Rhodohalobacter sp. SW132: one gene and its partner. The protein of the gene in region 1 binds, or shares a complex with, the protein of each later gene. Links are inferred from orthologs where the notes say so. Each region holds a gene or a part of one and is shown on either strand. Other genes may lie near its edges.

Region 1 (9,690 bases):
ATCAGATTGATCTTTCATGGATTTGTGATTCTGTTCTGATAGAAAACTATTTTGATATTACGTCAAATTTTGAAGAAAGTTATCCTTCAAAAATTATTTCGTTGTTTAATGATCAGAACTATTATTTTGGAGCGGTTTCAAAAAAATAAATCCGATCTATTTATGAAGAAGTTAAATCTCGTTCTCCTTTCAGCCCTCTTTTTGTTCGCAATTACCTCGTGCAGCGGCGAGGATCCGGCAACAGAACAACAAGATGTTTCCGAAATCCCTGAAACACTGCTTGACCAGGCTCTTGAAGATGTGGAGTATCTTGCATCGGATGAACTGGAGGGCCGGCGTACCGGAACTGAAGGAAACCGGATGGCGCAGGATTACATTGAAAACCGGTTTGAAAGCCTCGGTCTGCAGACATTCGGCGAAAGTTACCGTCATCTTTTTGATCACACCAATCGCCGGACGAATGAAGAGTTTACCGACGCTGTAAACCTGATCGGGTACATAGAAGGGAGTGCAAACCAGGATCGGTACATCGTTGTGACAGCACATTACGATCACCTGGGAATCAGTGATGGTGAAATTTACAACGGAGCGGACGATAATGCATCCGGAACCGGTGGTTTGATGGCAGCAGCAGCTTATTTTACCGATAATCAACCCGAAAACAGCATCATGTTTATCGCTTTTGATGCGGAAGAGCAGGGGCTTGGAGGCGCACGATACTTTGTTGAAAATCCGGTTGTTTCCCTTGAAGATATGGTGTTGAACATCAATATGGATATGATCAGCACTAATTTTGAGGATGAACTTTACGCGGTGGGCACATACCACTATCCCTACCTGAAACCGATGATTGAGGAGTATACAGCAGATGCTTCGATTGATGTGCTGTTTGGCTATGATTCTGATGAGTGGGATCAGGACTGGACGCTGTCATCCGATCACGGTCCGTTTCATCAGCAGGGCGTTCCGTTTGTCTATTTCGGAGTGGAAGATCACGATCACTATCACGCACCGACCGATACGTTTGAGAATATCAATCCTGAGTTTTACAGGAATTCAGTCCGCACGATCATCCGCGTAATTGAGGGATTTGACAGGGATCTGGACAGCGTAGTGGAGCAATCAGACAGGTAGCAGTTAAATTCTAATAATCTTAATGCAACCAGTGGTGCTTATCTCCGTACCTGTTTCTGTTTGATATTTTTTTTGTAAGATAAATCAGGATCTATGAGAGAAAGAGACGGTGTATTATTCAACAATTCAGAAAAAATCAGAGAGCGCTTCAGCAGGGTTCCCATCGCAAAAAGCTTTTTTGCACTTTTGCTGTGGGGAGGAATCGGTGGGATTGCCCTGTACTATTTATATCAGAGTTTTGACCTGGATCAGACAACCTTCGAGCTAATTGTTTTTTATGCGGTTTATGCTGTTCCTTTACTTCTGACTCTCTGGGTATTAAAATGGGACAGGCTTCCTGTAACGCCGGTTTTTATCGGGGAGAAGAAAAATTTACCGAAGACAGCCTACGTCTTCATTCTGTTTACCATCACCATCAGCACAATATGGGTTACCCTTATTCTGCTCCATGCGGTCGATCCCGGCTGGGCTGAATCGCATCTTAACTGGCTGAACAGTATTGAAATGTTCGATATCGGTGACGATACCACATTCATTCAATATTTTTTGATTTTTGGGGTGATCGCAGTCGTGGCGCCGATCGTAGAGGAAATAGTTTTCCGGGGGATTTTAATCGAGAGGCTGGGCAGGAAGTTCGGGTATACAAGCGCGCTCATAACGTCGTCGGTATTTTTTGGATTTCTGCACGTCAGCTTCATTTCAGCCACAATTTTCGGACTGATCCTGGGGATTTTATACCTGAAAACGCGGTCTCTCATGCTTCCGGTTCTCATCCATATGGCCAATAATGCCATCGCAACATTTTTAATCTTCACAGAAGAGAGCTTCGATTTCGCCGCGTGGGAAACCGTCACACCGTATATAGAAAACGCATGGATAGGCATCCTGCTGTTTGCTGCGGTAATGGCGTGGTTTGTCTGGTTCCTGAAAGAGAACTGGAGTACTGTAACAAATATGAATCCTTTTGGAGACCAGGGAACCGCTTCATCAAGTGAAATAAGTGATCCAGAAACTCATCAGTGATACGGCATCAGTTTTCACAGCAGCAGCAACTATTAGATGCTGCCATAACCCCGTTTTCAGGAACTTTTGTTTCAATTTGATTTGTATCGACTCTGCAATCGTTAAAGCCGGCTTTGAAATCTTCCCATCCAAAGATTAATCCGCTGGTAAACAGAAATATACTGGCGATAAAATAGTACCGGATTTTCCCCTTAATTCGGATTTGTTTGATTACTGTTGATGCAAAGCCGATGAAAAATGTAATAATTGAAGCGACAAGTAGTATATCCGCAAATAAACTCATGATGATCTCTTTTTTTGATTTTGATGTTGTTTTAATCTCTGCTTGTATCCGAGAATAAATAATTTTTTTCAAAAATGTTTGGTTAATTTCTACTCATTTAAAATTCAAGCAAATCCCCGGAAATTGTCAGACATCATTCAAAATCAGCCCATTGCAGCTATTGCCACTCCTGTTGGAGAAGGGGGGATTGCCGTGATTCGTGTTTCAGGCCGCGAGTCAATAAAAAAAGTGAACGCATGTTTTCGCGGGAAAGATCTGACGGATGCAGATTCACACACAGTCCACTTTGGGAAAATCATCAAAAAAGATGGCCGTGTAGTGGATGAAGTGCTGGCAACCATTTTCAGATCTCCAAGGTCCTACACCGGTGAAGAAACGGTTGAAATATCCTGCCACGGCGGTGTGCTGGTCACCCAGGCAGTGCTCGAAACTATCCTCGAACAAAATGTACGCGCTGCTGAGCCGGGAGAATTTACCCAGCGCGCATTTCTGAACGGAAAACTCGACCTGGAGCAGGCGGAAGCAGTGGCCGACCTCATTCACGCCAAAAGTATAAAGGCGGTGGACGCAGCTCATCAGCAGCTTGAGGGAAAGCTGGGGGAGCACATCAAAACATTTCGTCAGCAGATTATCGACGCTACCGCGATGGTGGAGCTGGAACTCGATTTTATTGAGGAAGATGTGGAGTTCGCGAATAAAGATCAGCTGAGAAAACTGCTCCTTGATGTGGAGCAGGAGATCAACACACTGCTCGAAACCTACGAAACCGGGCGGCTGGTGAAAGATGGTGTCAGAACGGTGTTCATCGGAAGACCCAACGCGGGAAAATCTACGCTGCTGAACACACTGGTCGGAAGTGAGCGCGCTATTGTAACCGAAATTGCCGGAACCACCCGTGATACGATCGATGCCGACTGGAGCTACGACGGCCTTCTGTTTAAACTGATTGATACCGCCGGGCTCCGCGATACTGAAGATGTGATTGAGGCGGAAGGAGTTAAACGATCACAAAAAGCATTTGAGCAGGCGGATCTGGTGGTTTATCTGAAGGATTTGTCACTGCCGATGGACAGCAGTGAACGGGAAGAAATTGCCGCTTTCCAGAAACGGGCGGGGGAGACACCCTTCCTTCTGGTCGGCACCAAGCTCGATCTCGAACTGCCGTCTGAAGAGGAACGTATCCACTTTGATTTGAAAATCTCTTCTGTCGATAACACAAACATCGACAGACTAAAAAAACAGATGAAACAGCGGGCACTGGAGAGCAAAGATTACGATACATCCAGCTTGCTGGTTACCTCCTCGCGTCACCGCGACGCACTGCAGAAGGCACGTGAAAATGTACAGCGGGCCATTCAGGCACTCGACAGGGGAATGACCGGTGACTTTCTCTCCATCGACCTTCGGGCTGCACTCAAAGAACTGGGCGCCATTACAGGAGAGATCACCAACGAACACCTGCTTGATTCGATTTTCTCGCGTTTTTGTATTGGTAAGTAATACTGTCTCCGCCCACTTTTTATTTTTTAGATGCAATATCTTGCTGAAAAGCAGAGTATGATAAGTTTTGTCCAATTTGATAAAACCATATGATTTTTATAAATACACTAATTAAGAATGAGTCCATGAATTCATCAAGCAAATAAAAGTTCAAATCTAACTATTTAACTATGAGCGAAAATATAGAATCCCTGAAATCTGTAAATAGAATCTGGCATATTATTAACATAATTGGAATGGCAATGATTGCGATTTCTGTAATTGTCGGTCTATACTTACTTATTCAAACTATAACTACGAATGTTGCAGCAGGAATGGGTATGCGTGTACCTGGGGGGAATTTTATCGGTTTGATATCCGGTTTAATGGTAATGATTCAAGGTTCAATTGCAGGAGTGTTACTAATCGCTTTTTCAAAACTGGGTGAGTCTGTAAATAGGATTGAAATCAGCTTGAGCCAGCGAGGGTAATTTGATTAGCGCAGGTGATTTACTAAGCTTGAAAGCTTGTCGAAATATGCAATAATAATCGACTTCTATTTATAAAGTGTCGAAATTATCGACACTTTTTTCAAAGAAAAGAAGAACCGTAAATTTCGTAATGCCTCAACTTCACAATTAGATACTCGACATTCTGCGGTTCTCAATTAGTTATTCAAGCGTAAAATCAAATCTCTGCAACATTCCTTCTTCTGCCATCAATGCTTCAATTCCATCAATATCACGCGGTACAAAATCGGTAATCACCTCCACTCCATCTTCCGTTACGACGATCATATCTTCCAGCCGAAGATAAATATTCTCTTCCGGGACTCTGAATTGTGGTTCAATTACAAAAACCATTCCGGGTTCGATAGGGGTTGAGTAATCACCTACATCGTGGACAGCAAGACCCACTCCATGACCCAGCCCCATATTTGGGTTCAGACGCTGTTGGTAAGAGACAATAAACTCTTCAGCCGCCTGCCTGTAGATCTCTTTCGAAAACTCCATATCAGCAAAAACGTTTTCAAATTCATTCAGGGTTTTTCTCATTATTTCTTCCGGAGTACGACCAATCTCGATGTTGTAAAGAATCGCTTCATAGAACTCGAGATAGAAGGAATAAAGCTCACGCTGAACCGGATTGAAGGTTCCATTAGCCGGCCACATGCGTGCCATATCACTGGTGTAATAGTCATAGACGGGACCGTAATCCATCAGGATCATATCCCCGTCACGGGCGGACCGTTCACTGCCATGATAATGATTCATGTATGCATCTGGTCCGATATGAGTCAAAGCATAATACCCTTCACCCTCCACACCGTTTTTCCAATAAATGTACCGCGCAATTGCTTCCATTTCGTACGCTTTGATCCCCGGTTTGGTTGAGCGAATGGACTCCATAATAGCATGTCCCTGCAGATCACTTGATTTAGTGATCAATTCAATTTCCGCTGCACTTTTAATCTTTCGCATCTCATCGGTGATGGGGTCCAGATTCTGCATTTCCAGGGTCGTGGTCAGTTTTTCAAGATGCTCGATAAATTCCTGATGACGGCCGGGACGTTCATCAAACGGATCGTTTTGCCGGTCGTTCAGTGTCCGGTTGGCAATGGAGCGCGTAACTCCAAGATTTTCGTACGGGCTCAGGTGGGTAAATACATTTGAATAGCCGCGATCTTCATTGAGAGCTTCAATGTCGGGTTTCAGATCATCAATATGTTTAACCGCATCAATACCGGAGAGATCTTTTACCAGATCTGCATCCTGGTAAGAGAGCACTTTTCCCTCACCATATTCCCGGCGTTCATTTCTGTCCTGAAGGTAAACCGTGGCAACTCTATCGGGTCCGTCAAGAATCAGGTAGGCATAGGGTGATTCAATCCCTGAGAGGTAATAAAATTCATTGTTCTGCCGGAAAAACTGAAATCCCATCGGCATGGGAGCTCCCTGGAGAATGGCAAAGGAATCATTGCCGATCTGGTCGTAGACTTTGTTTCTTCTCTCACTAAACTCGGCTTGCGAAAAGTGTTTTGTGAAAAGCGGACGCTCTTCTTTTTCGGTGGATGTATTCCAGCTATGCTGAGCATCAGCAGGTATAACTGCAAAGGTTGTGAACAGGATTATTCCGAAGAATATGGTTAAGACAGGATCTGATTTGAGGCTGAATTTCATATGCGATAGGTCTAAAATTCTTGTTTGAGTGCGAGCATTCTACTCAATTATTCTGAAAAAAAGAATCTGAATGTTTCTCGAAATTTATAATGACCGTGATCTCACAGATTTTTATAAACATAAAATCAGGAACAAAAATCGCATAAGTTTTCTACATTTTGCTGATGTTGGGGCTGTTCTTTCCGATAAATCTAACTTGATACATCAAGTTCACCAGTAAGTGTACAAATCATCACAATCAGACAGCAGAATACCGGCGCTGCTGTATTTCAAAATTTGTATGAGTAAAAATAAAATGAGTGTCATCCGACTGATAATGGCTTTGTTTGTACTTCTTACGGTCAGCTCATTTTCTGAGCGGCTTTATTCTCAAAGCCATAGAACTATATCTGCTGAACCACAGACAATCAGCCTGGATTACGATACCCGCTTGCCGGGTTCAAAATTTGAGTGGCACCGGGAAATACTTCCGGATGAGAACGAGGTTTTGAAAGTTGCAGGAGAGGTTTCCTACGTTTTTGAAATAGATGAATCTGAACCTTTTACGGGATTGTCGATTGGGTGGAACAGCGATGGTGATACTCATAATGCAGATGAATTTAGATTAAGGGTTAGATCAGGAGTTCCAGGTGAGGAGTGGCCGGAATGGGTTCACACAACAGGATACCTGGAGCCGGGTGATTCTCCATCAGGGCTTTACTGGTCGATGCTCTACATAACCCCGGATGGCAGTGCCCATACCCGGTTTGAGGTAGAGATTACGGTGCCCGAAAACAGCTCTATTTCATACCTGACGATAACTGCAGCCGATGCTCGTTTGGAGAGGGATTCGGAAATAGAAGAGAAATCACGGTATCAGACGGATCATAGCGGGCAGCCGGAAATTACGAGTCGGGCGGGCTGGTGGGGCAATCTCCCGGCCGGTGAACTTGAACCGGAATATACGCCACGACAAATTTCGATCAGCCATGCGGCGGTTCATCACACGGTTACGGCGAATCGTCCGCCAAACTCTGCGCAGGTCGTCCGACAGATCTGGGACTGGCACGTGAACGATAATGGCTGGATCGATATCGGGTATAACTTTTTGATCGATCATAATGGGAGAATTTTTCAGGGCCGGTACAATCCGTGGCTTCAATCAACTGATGTTCAGGGTGCGCATGCAGGAAATGCGAACAGCAGCAGCGTTGGGATTGCGCTGATGGGGCAGTTCGAACCGGGTGCCAATCCTCAGGTGGGTGATCCCGAATCGTTGGCCCTTGATGCACTGGTACGCTTGGTATCGTGGAGATTTGATCAGAACGGTATCGATCCTCTCGGTTCGGGTGTGATTCCTGTGAATCCGTCGGGCGTCCAAAATGTCCCAACAATTTTTGGCCACCGGGATGTGAGCGGCACAGCATGCCCCGGCGAAAACCTGCATGCCCTGCTGCCTGATATTCGCAACGGAGTGAATATTGGCGAGCCTGTGGCTGAGGAAGTACCGTTTGATCTGCATCAAAATTATCCAAACCCTTTCCGAACAACTTCAACAATTCCGTATGAGCTGGATGAAGAATCTATGGTTGAGATTATCCTGTATTCGGTGAGGGGAGATAAAATCAGAGAGCTGTTTAGCGGTTTGCGAGGAGAGGGCGGGCATGAACATACCTTCGATATGAATGGACTATCGAGCGGGGTTTATTATTACGAACTTATCAGCGGAGAATTCAGGCAAATGAAAAAGATGGTGTACATTCGTTGATGCAGCGGATTGAAGACGCATTCAGAATTCATATTTAACTCCTGAATGCGTAATCCAAATTATGATAAAATCTCCGAATTGCTATCCGAGAATATCTAAAGAATAACTTTTACCGAAGGGAGAAATTTACTTACTTCGCTTTCCAGCTGTTCATCCGTTTGCGGATGACGGTTTCGAGCTCATCCACTTTTACGCGTTCCTGTTCCATATCGTCGCGATGGCGAATGGTTACGGTGTTGTCCTCAAGGCCGTCAAAATCCACGGTGATGCAGAATGGGGTTCCGGCTTCATCCTGGCGGCGGTACCGTTTCCCAATGGAGCCTGATTCATCATACCTGACCATGAAGTGTTCATTCAGATTCTGCTCAATTTTGTGAGCGAGTTCCTGCAGTTCCGGCTTTTTCACCAGCGGAAAGATCCCCGCTTTCGTTGGTGCGAGCTTTGGATGGAGTTTCAGCACAACTCGGGTATCGCCATCCACTTCCTCTTCGCGATATGCGTCGCACAGCACCATCAGGAAGGTTCTATCGAGCCCCACGGAAGTTTCGATCACATAGGGGATGTAGCGCTCTTTATCTTTCTGATCGAAATACTCCATCTTTTTGCCGGAGTACTCCTGGTGGCGCGACAGGTCAAAATCGGTGCGGTTGTGAATTCCTTCCACTTCCTGCCATCCGATCGGGTAGTGGTACTGGATGTCGGCCGCAGCCCGCGCATAGTGCGCCAGTTTATCTTCGGGATGATCCGCCACACGCAGATTCTCCTCGCGGATTCCCATATCTTTGTGCCACTGCAGGCGCTTTTCAAGCCAGTCGCCGTAATTCTGTTCATCATCACCCGGCTTCACAAAATATTGCATTTCCATCTGTTCAAACTCTCTCATCCGAAAAATAAACTGACGCGCAACAACCTCGTTCCGGAATGCCTTTCCGATTTGTGCAATACCGAAGGGTACCTGGGCCCGTGCGGTATCCATCACATTTTTATAGTTCACAAAAATTCCCTGCGCAGTCTCCGGGCGGAGGTAGATGGCATCATCATCGCCGGAAGAAGTAGCGCCGTAATGTGTTTTAAACATCAGGTTAAACTGGCGAACGTCGGTCCAGTCAAACGCACCCGATTCCGGCGCACGAATCTCCTCCTCCATAATGATATCGTAGAGATCTTCACAAAGTCCTTTTCGTGTACCGGTGGTATCGAGCTGCTGCTGAAGCTCGTCGGCTTTCTCCTCTTTTCCTTTTTCACGCAGTTTAAGAATATGCTGTTCAATCAGCATATCGGCGCGATACCGTTTTTTCGACTGTTTATCGTCGATCATCGGGTCGTTGAAACCCTCCACGTGGCCGCTCGCTTCCCATGTTTTCGGATGCATGAAAATGGCCGCATCCAGCCCCACGATATTATCGTGCTTGCGCGTCATGGCATTCCACCATTGATCGCGGATATTCTTTTTCAATTCCGCACCAAGCGGACCGTAATCGTAAACCGCAGCAAGACCTCCGTAAATATCGGAAGATTGGTAGATGAATCCCTTTGATTTTGAGAGCGATACAATTTTATCGAGGCTGTCTAAATTTTTCTCGGACATCGTGCGGTTTGTGATCAGATTTTGGTTTAACATTTCCGATTAGCCTGCAAAGATAGCAAAAATCTCTCCTTTGATGAATCGATTGTCTGAATGATTTCCTATTTTTAAAGCTATTCAGAAGTTGAACCGTCCAAAAAACCGCGCGAATTATATACGGTGAGAGTGTTGCCGGTTCAAATAGATCTCTGAATTGTAATTTTAAACATCGAAAACTGAACGAATACAATGTCTGATTATCGTGTAGGAATACTTGGCG
Region 2 (12,423 bases), on another replicon or contig:
AGCATATTCTTGCCGAGGGGTATCGTACGATTGGTGATGTGGTGGAGAAAGGAAATGTGAAAACGTTTATCCGGCTGTTTGGCGCTAATTTTGGCAAGATGCTTTTTCAAACCATTACCGGAAAAGACCAGGGTCGGGTGATGGATGAAATTTCAGCAAATTATAAACCGAAACACGGCGTGAGTTACGGACACACATTTTCGGAGGGATCTGTCAGTGTAGATCGAATTCGGGGTGAGTTTGTGGTTGCCATCCAGCAGATCTGTTACAGGATGCGCTCATACAATATCCGGGCCAATAGTTTTTCCGGCATTGTTGGGTTTAATAAACAGGAACTGCCCGATGTGGGATTTCGGTTTATCACTGACGCCCATACGAATATTGATGATTATATTTTTTCGGCCTGTATGGAGGCGGTTATGCCGATCATCAGAAGTGCTGCGGAGAAGAATATGGAGATTCGGAACCTGGTTATCGGAACACATCAAATAGATAAAACCAGCCAGATGAACCTCTTTTTTTCTGATGAAAAAGAACACGTTGCCCGTTGCAGGGCGGTGGATGAAATTAAAAACCGGTTTGGGCGGCAGTACATCACAAAAGCAAACACCATGGTGCGTGTTAAGGGAAACACCCACTTTCTGGAAAGGAATTCCTGACTTGACCCGGTCAGAGGTTCAATTTTCGAATCCGATGCTGAAACTGTTTCACGGCGTGATCCAAAAACCAATCCTGTTTCAAACCAAACGGCACAATTTCATACTGAGCAAAAATTTCCATGATGATATTGGTGGCATCATACAACAGCTCTTCCAGTGTTTCTTCAAAACCGTCGGCAAGGCCCCGGTTTTCATCAAGCAGCCGGTTGATCAGGTAGATACCGTAGGCGACGTGCCTCGATTCATCCTGCTTCAATTTCAGAATCCCTTCCTGCATTCCGGGAAGAAGCTGATTCTCTGTAAGCATTTTGGAAAAGGCTTCGTATCCGGTTTCTGCGAGTGTTCCTTCAACGATCATATTATAGGTTCCGGCGGCATGGAGCTGAGCCGAAGGTGAGGAATCGGACGAGAGGGCGTGCAGCGCTTTTGGAAGTTTTTCATAAAACAGAATTTTATACATCGGTTTATGAAACTGCTCAAAGTCAGGAGTTCCGGTCATGACGGTCTGAACATAGCGGGAGAAAAACTCGGTATGTTTTGCTTCTTCCCATAAAAACGAGGTAAGATAGATTTCTTCCTCGATGCGCCCCTCTTTTGCGATCACCTGTATCAGCGGAAGCAGATCGAGGGTAACGGCTTCTTCACCGGCCATAAATAGAGCGGAGAGATGCGTGATGATCTGTTTTTCCTCAGGCGAAAATGTTTGCCACTGTTTACGGTCTTCATCCAGGTTAATATCTGATGGGTTCCAGATCCCAAACTGCTTGGATTTTTGAAACAGCTTCATAGGAAAGCTTTCATGGTTCAGTCCGCGTGAGGTTGTGACAAATGTTTTATGGGTTGGATCGGGAGCCTCTTTTTTGGGGCTTATGTTTTCTGACGGAACCGGAACGCCCTTGTAAATGGATGGCGCAGTTTTGAGCAGGGCAGAGGCTGCCTTTCGCTGAGTTGAAAGAGTGATCAGGCTACCTTTTTCTATGGAAATATCACCTTTCATAATTGCCATAGTTGGATCTTTACTATTCTCAATCATTTTCACCCAAGTATCACGATCTGCTTTCAGAATGATGTCGGTTGTGTCCGTATCATTTTCATGGGCGTACCGCATTTCAAGGCATTCACCGTAAGCGAGGTTCATGTAAAGTCCAATTGCGGAATCGTCATCAAAAGATTCAGGCCTGGGTTCGATTTTCAGGATCAGCGGAGCATTCCACGTAGCAGCGGTTTTTTTGTAATGTTCGCTCTGGTTGATCGACTCTTTCCACGATTCCATCCATTGGGTTGAAAAGTAGTCTGTGTCTGATTTCGTTTCTTTTTTGTTGAACCACATATTTTAATTTAACCTGGATTATTCACTAAAAATGTTCTGTTTTTTCAAGCGTTTAACTATTGCAAAATAAACGGTATTTTGCAGTTCTGTGCAGTGTTTGTATAAAAATTTATAAAGTGAATAAAAACAAAGAGATATGAGTAGTTTATATCCCGCCTACGATGTTATTGTAGTGGGTGCGGGCCATGCCGGCAGTGAGGCTGCGGCCGCATCTGCAAAAAGCGGTGCTAAAACGTTGCTAATTACAATGAACCTGGATGCCATTGCCAAGATGTCCTGCAACCCGGCTATGGGTGGGGTTGCCAAAGGTCAGCTTGTGCGTGAGATTGATGCACTTGGCGGATTGAGCGGCATTGTTAGCGATCAAAGCGGGGTGCAGTTTCGGATGCTGAATTTGAGTAAGGGTCCGGCAATGTGGAGTCCGCGCTGCCAAAGCGACCGCTCTCTCTACTCTAAACTGATGAGAAGTCAGCTTGAACAGATTGATCATCTTCATTTTCGCCAGGATAATGTTGTGGATATTCTCACTAACAGTTCGGGGGATAAGGTTACCGGCGTGGTTACGCAAACCGGCCAGACGTTTGAGGCATCTTCCGTAGTTCTTACAAGCGGTACGTTTTTGAATGGGCTTATTCATATCGGGGAGAGTCAGCATGGCGGCGGCCGGTCAGGGGAGAGGGCGTCCGTTGGAATTTCTGCTTCCCTGGAAAAACTTGGGTTTGAAGTCGGGCGCTTAAAAACCGGAACACCACCCCGAATTGACGGCCGTTCGATTGACTACAGTCAGCTTGAAATTCAGTACGGGGATGAAGACCCCAATCCATTTTCATTTACTACGGATTCACTCCCATCGAAAGATGAACAGCTAACGTGCTGGATCGGTTACACCAACTCCAAAGTACATGATGTGCTTAAAACCGGTTTTGATCGAAGTCCTATGTTTAATGGACGGATTCAATCTGTTGGCCCCAGGTATTGCCCGAGTATCGAGGATAAGATTGATCGTTTTTCTGATAAAGACAGTCACCAGTTGTTTCTGGAACCGGAAGGGTGGGATACCTATGAGATGTATCTGAATGGATTTTCCACTTCCTTACCCGAAGATGTTCAGTACCACGCACTCCGAACCATTCCCGGATTTGAAAATGCTGTGATGCTCCGGCCGGGTTACGCCATTGAGTATGATTATTTTCCGCCATACCAGGTAAAAAGAAGCCTGGAAACGAAGGCAGTTAACGGACTTTTCTTTGCCGGACAAATTAACGGAACTACCGGGTATGAAGAGGCGGCTTGCCAGGGATTAATTGCGGGTATCAACGCATCCCGATTTGTTCATAATGAAGATCCCTTTGTTTTAAAACGTTCGGAAGCGTACATCGGGGTGCTGATTGATGACCTGATCAACAAGGGGACAGAAGAGCCGTACCGGATGTTTACCTCGCGTGCTGAACACCGAATTTTATTACGTCAGGATAACGCGGACCTTCGCCTGACACCACTCGGCCGTAAACTCGGATTGATAGATGAAGAGCGTTTTGCTCAGTTCGAAAAGAAAAAAGACGAAATCGATCGCCTGTATGATTTGATCAGCAGCTACACGGTCAGGCCAGAAAAAATGGACCCGATGCTTAAAGAGCAGGGAACATCTGTTCTGAGTCAGCCTGTAAAAGCAAAATCATTAATACCCCGACCGGAACTTCATCTGCAACACCTTTTGGATGCGGATGAAGAGTTGAAATCTCAGGTAGAAAATATTTCATCCGATGAACGTGTATTGGAGCAGGTTGAAATACAGATTAAATATGCCGGATATATCGAGCGTGAATTTGAAATGGTAGAAGAACTTAAACAGAAAGAGGAGGCGCCTATCCCGATGGATATTCAGTACGAGAGAATAAAAAGTCTCTCTTCAGAAGGCCGTTCTAAGCTTGAAAAAATTAAACCCGAAACGATCGGGCAAGCGTCGAGGATCAGCGGAGTGTCCGCAAGCGATCTTTCTGTTCTCATGATTTATTTAAAACGATAGGTTTCACGTGAAACAATCCATTCAAAAACATTCTGTTTCACGTGAAACATTGGAAGATGCACGTGAATTATACCGAAAAAACGAAGTTCATCTCGAGAAATACCTCGACAATCTTCTCGACTGGAATGAGAAGATAAATCTTGTGAGCCGGAGTGTTTCACGTGAAACAGTTCGTGAACACGTCGTTCATTCTCTGATTCCACATGTTCTCGGCATACTTGATGATCATGATTCCTGGATTGATACCGGGACCGGGGGCGGACTGCCCGGGGTGCCGCTCGCTATATGCGCACCGGAAAAACACTGGCTGCTCAACGACAACGTGAAGAAAAAGATGAGGGCGCTTTCAGGTATCATCGAGAAAACAGGGCTTGAAAATTCGGAGGTGATTGCAAAAAGCATCTCGCTTGTGGATTTAAAAAAGGGGACCGGAATCGTAACCAAACATGCATTCAAAGTGGATGATCTTCTTCGTCTTCTTGGATCAAAACCCTGGAAAACAATCATCATGTGGAAGGGAGTTGATGGTGCGCTTGATGAAATTGCGCAGTCAAAAAAGAAGCTTCGGTATACGCTGTTTGAATTTGATTTTGGCGCGAACGAAGAATTTTATGTCGGCAAAGGGCTGCTGAAAGTAGAAAGATAATTCGGCGTTACCGGATTTGAACTTTAAATGATTTAATTTTCTGGTCATTTATGTCGGAGAAATAAGTCCCCCTTAGAAGGGGGAAGGCGAACGGAGTGAGCAGGGGGATGAATTGACAGGCGCTGATTCAAATAAATAACCATTTTAGGATCTCAAAACTCTACAAATCATCCCCCATTGCCCCCTTCCGCCAAAGGGGGACACTCAAGAATAAACTCCATATCGACCAAAAAGTTAAGGGTTCTTAGTTGATACCTCGCGGGCTCTGCCCCGAGGTAGTTCATTAAATAAATCCCCCTCAGTTCCCCTTTTTAAAAAAGAGAGTAATTGTTGCTTCTATTACTTACACAAAGCGGGGTATCATTTTTAATGAGTGCGATGATAAATGCTATATTTCAAGAGGTGATTGTGATTTGGGAATAGTTCTCCCCTTCAGGGGGAGTGCCGAAGCATGGCGAAGGCGGGGGGTGTTATGGAGTTGTGATATGGCAAAAAGTAACTCTTCACAAAAAAGAGAAGATAGAGAAGGTGTGATACTTATTTTGAAATGGGGATGGGTGTTGTGTTTTGGGTAAAATCGATGATTATAAGAGAGTGAGTGTAAGAATCACATACATATATGCTTAAAATATGAGCTGTATTAGAGATTTCACCCCGTTTTAAAATCAGAATAAATGTGACCAAAGGGACTCCTTTTCTTACCTTCTAAATCAACCAGAACCAAAGAACTTCGAAAATGTCCCGATTAAAAAGTTCAGAACGCCGAATGAAACTGATCCTAATGCTACAGGAATCAAAACGCAGGCTGACCGTTGATGAGTTAGCTGAGGAATTCGGTGTAACCAGGCGCACTATATTCAGGGATTTCAATGTCTTATCAGAAATTAACGTGCCGGTTACCTGGGATAAGTACAGTGGTTACGGGGTGATGGAAGGATACAAAGTTCCGCCGCTAATGTTTACGTCAAAAGAACTTGCAACCATCATGGTTGGGCTGAATTTTGTGAAGTCGCAGGTAGACAGTTCAATGGTTGAAGACGCCAGGGGAGTGGAGTTGAAAATTAAAAACACCATTCCGAATGAGTTGAAATCATTTATGGAGTCTCTGAGCAAGCATACGGTTGTGGATCCGTTTCTGCATTTTGGAGCGGAAAAAACAGACGGTGGAAACTGGTACCTGATCAGCAGCGCGATCTCTCAAAAGAAAAAAATATCGTTTCGCTATACCGCAAAATCTGACGGTAATAAAACAGATCGCGAAATCGAACCATACCTTCTCGTTTTTTATCGCGACCACTGGAATGTCATAGGGTTTTCTAAAAAAAGAGAAGCCATTCGGAATTTTGTGCTCGACCGAATGGAAAATGTGAAGATTTTGGATGAAGAATTCACTGCATCAGAAGAAATTAACGCAGAGGCACTTATTTTCGGTTCTAACGAGATGGGTCATGAAATAGAGGTGCATGTACAGGAATCGGCAGATCGCGCGTTTACGGCAAATCTGCCGACTAAAATAATTAAGAAATCGGCAGTCAAAAATAAAATAATTAAAGTTTCATTCAGATTTGAAAATTTAGATTACATCAACGAGTGGCTGCTTCAATTTGGAGATAAGATCAAAATTCTCTCTCCTAAGAAGCTAATAGATAAACGGCAAGATCTTCTCAAGAAAATGTTGGATCCATCGTAGCTCGGTTCGCCGAATCGAAAAGACTGGAATTTATAACAAGTACATATTTTACTTACACGTCATCGCGGACTCTTCCCGAAGGGAACCGCGATCTCCCATCCTCCTCACTGCAAAGTATATTGCCAATGATCAAATTTCATTACTTCCTTTCCTCGATTCGGTGCTCTGGACCGGAACGCTTACCTACAAAGCTATGCTTTTCAAATCAAAGTTAGGAGGGCTGCATCATTGTACGGCGTGACTTTTTACTGAGTCCGACACTTTTCCACAGTAGACCCGTTTTTAAATACTAACAATACGTTAGGTGCCCCATAATCACGAATTTGGGTGTCCCAATATCGAAGTCAGGAAAATTCCTCAATTGATTTTCACCCACAAATTTTCCTTTAGATTCAAAAAAAAGGCCCCGTTTCCGGAGCCTTTTTTTATTACAAGTGTGTTGACGTGTGAAACGTTTAGGTAACGACAGGTGCTTCTGCATCATCGTCATCTTCATTTACAACCCGGGTGACGCCACCAATCTTACCATCTTCGTCTAATCGCATGATCCGAACACCCTGAGTATTACGTCCCATAGTCCGTAAACCTTTGCACTGCATTCGGATAACCTTTCCGCGTTCGGTAATGATCATCAGATCATCTTTATCTGAGACCTCCTTCAGTGCAACAAGATTTCCGGTCTTTGGAGTGATTTTGAGAGTAATGACTCCTTTACCGCCACGGCTCTGTTCCCGGTAATCATCTACAAGGGAGCGTTTGCCGTATCCGTTTTCGGAGATTGCAAGTACTGTGGCTTCATGTGTGTTTTTGATCACAACCATATCCACCAGCTCATCATTTTTATCGAGCGTCATTCCTTTCACACCTGACGTGTTCCGGCCCATCTCACGTGCATCTGATTCGTGGAACCGAATTGCACGGCCTTTCTTGTTGGCCAGAATAATATTGCTTTCACCATCTGTAAGTGCGGCACCCAGCAGTGAATCGCCCTCTTTGATGTTAATTGCAATAATTCCATCACGACGCGGACGGCTATACGCCTCAAGTGAGGATTTCTTTACCAGTCCTCCTTTTGTTGCCATGATAATAGAGTGAGATTTTATATACTCCTCATCATCAAGTGTCTTCACCGGCACAAACGTCTGAATCGAATCGTCCTTTTCAATGTCGATCAGGTTTACGATTGCACGGCCGCGGGCCAGGCGTGATCCTTCCGGAATTTCATAAACTTTAAGCCAGTAACAATTTCCTTTCTCCGTAAAGAAAAGAATATAGTTGTGATTGGTGGCCACAAAAAGATGTTCTACATATTCATCATCTTTCGTGGTGGTTCCCTTCATCCCTTTACCGCCACGTCGCTGACGTCTGTAGCCGCTCACAGGCATTCGTTTGATAAAACCTTTGTTAGAAATGGTAACCACCACATCTTCATCGGCTATCATATCCTCGATGTTGAAATCATCGGCGGAGTAGACAATTTCGGTACGGCGTTCATCACCATAGCGGTCTTTCAGCTGAAGCAGCTCATTTTTAATAATGGCGTTTTGCTCATCTCTGTTCGACAATATTTTACGATATTCTTCAATACGATCTGCGATTTCCCGGTACTCCTGGTCGACCTTTTCACGTTCGAGGCCAGTCAGTTTCTGCAGACGCATATCGAGAATGGCTTTTGCCTGGAGATCTGTAAGCGCAAATTTCCGGCGAAGTTCTACATTCGCTTCCTGCGGACTGTTTGATGCGCGGATCGTTTTGATCACCTCATCAAGGTTGTCGAGGGCGATTTTGAGACCTTCGAGAATATGAGCACGGGATTCGGCCTGATCCAGATCATACATAGTACGCCGGATGATAATATCAATCCGGTGCTCAATGAAGCGCTCAATCAGCTCTTTCAGAGCCATGACCTTTGGCCGGCCTTTCACCAGCGCCAGGTTGATGATACCAAACGTCTGCTGCATCTGCGTATACTTGTAGAGCTGATTCAGCACTACTCCGGCGTTTGATCCGCGTTTCAGAATAATGACAACACGCATGCCTTCGCGGTCAGACTCATCACGAATTTCGCTGATTTCAGTAATTTTTTCCTGGTTGACCAGCGAAGCCACTTTTTCGATCAGCGTGGCTTTATTTACCTGGTAGGGAATTTCGGTAACAACGATTTGCTCACGGCTGTTACGAAGTTCTTCCACATTGGCGCGGGCCCGCATCACAACTTTACCCCTGCCGGTTTCATACGCTTCTTTTACTCCTTCATATCCGTAAATAATCCCGCCTGTAGGAAAATCAGGGGCTGTAATATGTTCCATCAACCCGGATGCATCAATCTCGGGATCATCAAGTAGTGCGATTACACCATCTACAACTTCCTTCAGGTTGTGAGGAGCCATATTGGTTGCCATCCCTACGGCAATACCGGAGGCACCATTCAGCAGAAGGTTGGGGAGCATCGATGGCAGAACCGTCGGCTCTTCAAGCGTATCATCAAAGTTGGTTTGATAATCAACCGTTTCTTTATTGATATCTGCGAGAAGCTCCTCGGAAATTCGCTGCATGCGAACTTCAGTGTAACGCATTGCTGCTGCAGAGTCGCCATCCACAGAACCGAAGTTCCCCTGGCCATCCACAAGCGGATAGCGCAGTGAGAAGTCCTGAACCATCCGAACGATGGAGTCATAAACGGCAGAGTCACCGTGAGGGTGATACTTACCGAGAACCTCACCCACAATACGGGCACTCTTTTTATAGTTTCTGTTGTGGAGCATTCCAAGATCGCTCATCCCATAAAGTACACGTCTGTGAACCGGTTTAAGTCCGTCGCGCACATCAGGTAACGCTCTTGATACAATAACCGACATCGAGTAATCGATGTAGGAAGACTGCATCTCGTCTTCAATTGTAATTGGTATAATCTTTTCGCTTGCCATCTATGAAAACTGGATTAAAGGTAAACGTATTTCTGTTTGAAGTATGGGTCAGATATCGAGCTTAGCATATTTTGCGTTACGCTCAATAAATTCCCGCCGGGGTTCAACATCGCCGCCCATAAGAGTAGAGAACATTTTATCAGCGGCTGCGGCATTTTCAACTGTAACCTGCTGGAGTGTTCGTGTGTCGGGGTCCATTGTAGTTTCCCAAAGCTGACTCGGATTCATTTCACCCAAACCTTTGTAGCGTGAAACATCGAATTTTTTCTTCGATTTTTTCAGGTCTTTGATGATTTTGTCCCGGGTTGGATCATCCCACGCGTAATCAATCTGGCCTCGGGTTGATGTAATTCTGTACAGAGGAGGTGTGGCGATATATACGTGTCCATGCTCGATAAGCGGATGCATATAACGGTATAAAAAAGTAAGGAGCAGAGTCCGGATATGAGATCCGTCGACATCCGCATCCGTCATAATGATAAGTTTGTGATAGCGAAGTTTTTCGAGTTCAAAATCTTCTTCCTTTCCAACGCCGGTCCCCAGGGCGGTAATCATCGCCTGGATCTCTTTATTTTCGAGGATTTTGTTGATCTTCGCTTTTTCAACGTTCAGAATTTTCCCGCGAAGTGGAAGAATTGCCTGAAAACTCCGGTTCCGGCCCATTTTGGCAGATCCGCCGGCGGAATCACCCTCAACCAGGTAAATTTCGCAATGCTCGGGATCTTTGATGGAGCAGTCAGCCAGTTTGCCCGGCAGCCCGCCGCCACTCATTACACTTTTGCGCTGAATAAGCTGACGCGCTTTACGTGCAGCTTCTCTCGCCTCGGCGGCTACAATAACTTTCTCAAGTATCTTTTTAGCCGTTTTGGGGTTCTGCTCCAGGTATTCGTTAAGTTGTTCGTAAACAATAACTTCAACTGCGCTCTGGACTTCTGAATTACCCAGCTTGGTTTTGGTCTGGCCCTCAAACTGAGGCTCGGCAACTTTCACACTCAAAACGCAGGTCATTCCTTCCCGAAAATCCTCACCGGAAATGGCTATGGTGCTTTTTGATTTGATAATGTTATTCTTCTCTGCATAATTCTTCATGCAGCGGGTGAGTGCGCGCCGAAATCCGGAAATGTGCGTTCCGCCCTCGCGTGTATTAATATTATTCACATATGAGTGCACATTTTCGGTATAAGACTGGTTATAAGAAATGGCCAGTTCAACCGGGACATCATCTGAATTGCCACTGATAAAAATAGGCGTATCAATCAGTGCTTCGCGGTTTTCATCGAGAAAAGAGACGAAATCTTTCACGCCGCCGGCATAATGGAAAATTGTTTTTTTGTCTTCCGGATCCTCTTCACGCTCGTCGATAATTTCAACGGTGATTTCCGGATTCAGAAACGCCAGTTCGCGCATCCGGTCCGCAATAATATCGTACTTGAATTCAGTAGTTTGATTAAAGATTTCCGCATCAGGCAGGAAGTTGATGGTGGTTCCTGTTACATCCGTTTTCCCTTTTTTCTGAAGGGGGGTGGTGGTAAAACCTTTTTCAAACTCCATTACATAAATTTCACCATCACGATGAATTTCAGCGCGGAATTTTGAGGAGAGTGCATTCACACAACTCACACCCACTCCGTGCAAACCACCGGAGACTTTATATGAGTCTTTATCAAACTTACCACCCGCGTGGAGTTTGGTAAGCACAACTTCAACGGCGGGCAATTTTAACTTGGGATGCTCATCAACGGGAATCCCGCGGCCGTTATCAGAAACGGTGATCGAACCGTTCTCATGAATAATTAATTTAATCCAGTCGCAATGACCGGCGAGTGCTTCATCAATAGAGTTGTCAACAACTTCGTTAATCAGGTGATGAAGTCCGCGCTGCCCGGTATCACCAATATACATGGATGGACGTTTCCGAACGGCCTCAAGACCTTCCAATACCTGAATATTCGACGCTTTATAGTCAGATCCTTTACTTTTTGCCATATATGGGGTTGAGTGTAAATTAAGATAGCCTCTAATATGCTCAAAAATACCGCTTGTGCGTGCAAAATCAAAAAAAGCAGACATATTTATTGCCGTAACGAGAGATTGTGCGCTGTGGGCGATTTGGGGGTGTAATTTGAAAAATGCCGCAATAGATAGCAGACTGAAAAATTAGACGCCGGGTTGTTTATGGATTGTTGATAATCGGAGAACTAAGATCTTATTTTGCTACAGGCTGAGAATGTTAGAATCAGTCTTAACAGCCGATTAGGGCAGGTTTTGCCGGGGATAAAAGAAAGTGGAATTGTTTATGCATTGAATGTTGATATAATCATCAAATAGGCTTAATTTTGAAGTCTATCAAAAAATGATAAAACCAGTTTGTTATGGCAAGAAAGGATGATATTACAGGGAAGGGTGCACTGAACGGTTACAGGTCTTCCAAATCCAACAATAAAACGAAGCACAAATTTCAGCTGAACCTTCAGAAAAGAAGATTTTTTATTCCTGAAGAGGATCGTTGGGTAACGTTAAAAGTATCGGCAAAAACTCTGCGCACAATCAATAAGAAGGGAATTTCTGCTGTGCTTGAGGATGCAAGAAAGAAAGGTACTTTACTAAAAGAGGTATAAATTATGGCAAAAGGCAATCGTATACAGGTTATACTCGAATGCACCGAAAAACCGGGCAGCTCACGGTATGTAACTACTAAAAACCGGCGAAATACCACCGAGCGTATTGAACTGAAAAAATATAACCCGGTGCTGCGAAAGCACACCATGCATAAAGAAATCAAATAAGGGCTAAGTTATGGCTAAGAAACAGGCATTTGGTGAAGAAGCACAAGCGCTGAAAGATGCTCAGCGTAAGATGGCTAAGGTGATTATTGCTACAAAAAATGAGCGTGGTAAATACGCTTATAAAGAAGTGATGATGGACCAGGACAATGTAAAAGAGTATATCCAGAACAATAAGTAATCAGGGATAAACGGTTTTACAAACAAATTGTAAAGGTTGCATTCCGTACATTACGGAGTGGAGCCTTTTTTTTTGTGCATCTGTTATCAATCAGGCGGAGTGAAGCTTTTATCATATACAAAGCAGGAAATGATTACTATTATGTGAATCCATTTTGGAACGGATTCAGAATTTTTGTTTC

What was found.
Region 2: the proteins of mnmE (region 1) and mnmG are in contact, whole or in part, in a solved structure (PDB 9HIP), measured with the Escherichia coli proteins. The link is inferred for Rhodohalobacter sp. SW132 from one-to-one orthologs.

The regions. Positions count from the first base shown.
Region 1 is NZ_QUOK01000008.1:240,340-250,029, reverse strand. Bases 1,897-4,751 are described here. They hold mnmE (tRNA uridine-5-carboxymethylaminomethyl(34) synthesis GTPase MnmE), read left to right. Parts: upstream 1,897-2,563; coding sequence 2,564-3,940; downstream 3,941-4,751. Other genes in these bases: DYD21_RS15355 (Xaa-Pro peptidase family protein), read right to left, coding at 4,591-4,751; DYD21_RS15360 (hypothetical protein), read left to right, coding at 4,111-4,410; DYD21_RS15370 (hypothetical protein), read right to left, coding at 2,165-2,512; DYD21_RS15375 (CPBP family intramembrane glutamic endopeptidase), read left to right, coding at 1,897-2,157. In the rest of the region: DYD21_RS15385 (hypothetical protein), read right to left, coding at 1-18; DYD21_RS15380 (M20/M25/M40 family metallo-hydrolase), read left to right, coding at 163-1,134; more of DYD21_RS15375, read left to right, coding at 1,228-1,896; more of DYD21_RS15355, read right to left, coding at 4,752-6,099; DYD21_RS15350 (N-acetylmuramoyl-L-alanine amidase), read left to right, coding at 6,380-7,846; DYD21_RS15345 (glycine--tRNA ligase), read right to left, coding at 7,977-9,434; asd (aspartate-semialdehyde dehydrogenase), read left to right, coding at 9,660-9,690. UniProt on the Escherichia coli protein: Exhibits a very high intrinsic GTPase hydrolysis rate. Involved in the addition of a carboxymethylaminomethyl (cmnm) group at the wobble position (U34) of certain tRNAs, forming tRNA-cmnm(5)s(2)U34.
Region 2 is NZ_QUOK01000001.1:921,675-934,097, reverse strand. Bases 1,616-4,570 are described here. They hold mnmG (tRNA uridine-5-carboxymethylaminomethyl(34) synthesis enzyme MnmG), read left to right. Parts: upstream 1,616-2,125; coding sequence 2,126-4,015; downstream 4,016-4,570. Other genes in these bases: DYD21_RS03950 (16S rRNA (guanine(527)-N(7))-methyltransferase RsmG), read left to right, coding at 4,023-4,570; DYD21_RS03960 (R2-like ligand-binding oxidase), read right to left, coding at 1,616-1,989. Outside these bases: DYD21_RS03965 (hypothetical protein), read left to right, coding at 1-659; more of DYD21_RS03960, read right to left, coding at 670-1,615; more of DYD21_RS03950, read left to right, coding at 4,571-4,661; DYD21_RS03945 (YafY family protein), read left to right, coding at 5,428-6,351; gyrA (DNA gyrase subunit A), read right to left, coding at 6,807-9,278; gyrB (DNA topoisomerase (ATP-hydrolyzing) subunit B), read right to left, coding at 9,327-11,264; rpmB (50S ribosomal protein L28), read left to right, coding at 11,651-11,896; rpmG (50S ribosomal protein L33), read left to right, coding at 11,900-12,064; DYD21_RS03920 (DUF4295 family protein), read left to right, coding at 12,075-12,242. UniProt on the Escherichia coli protein: NAD-binding protein involved in the addition of a carboxymethylaminomethyl (cmnm) group at the wobble position (U34) of certain tRNAs, forming tRNA-cmnm(5)s(2)U34.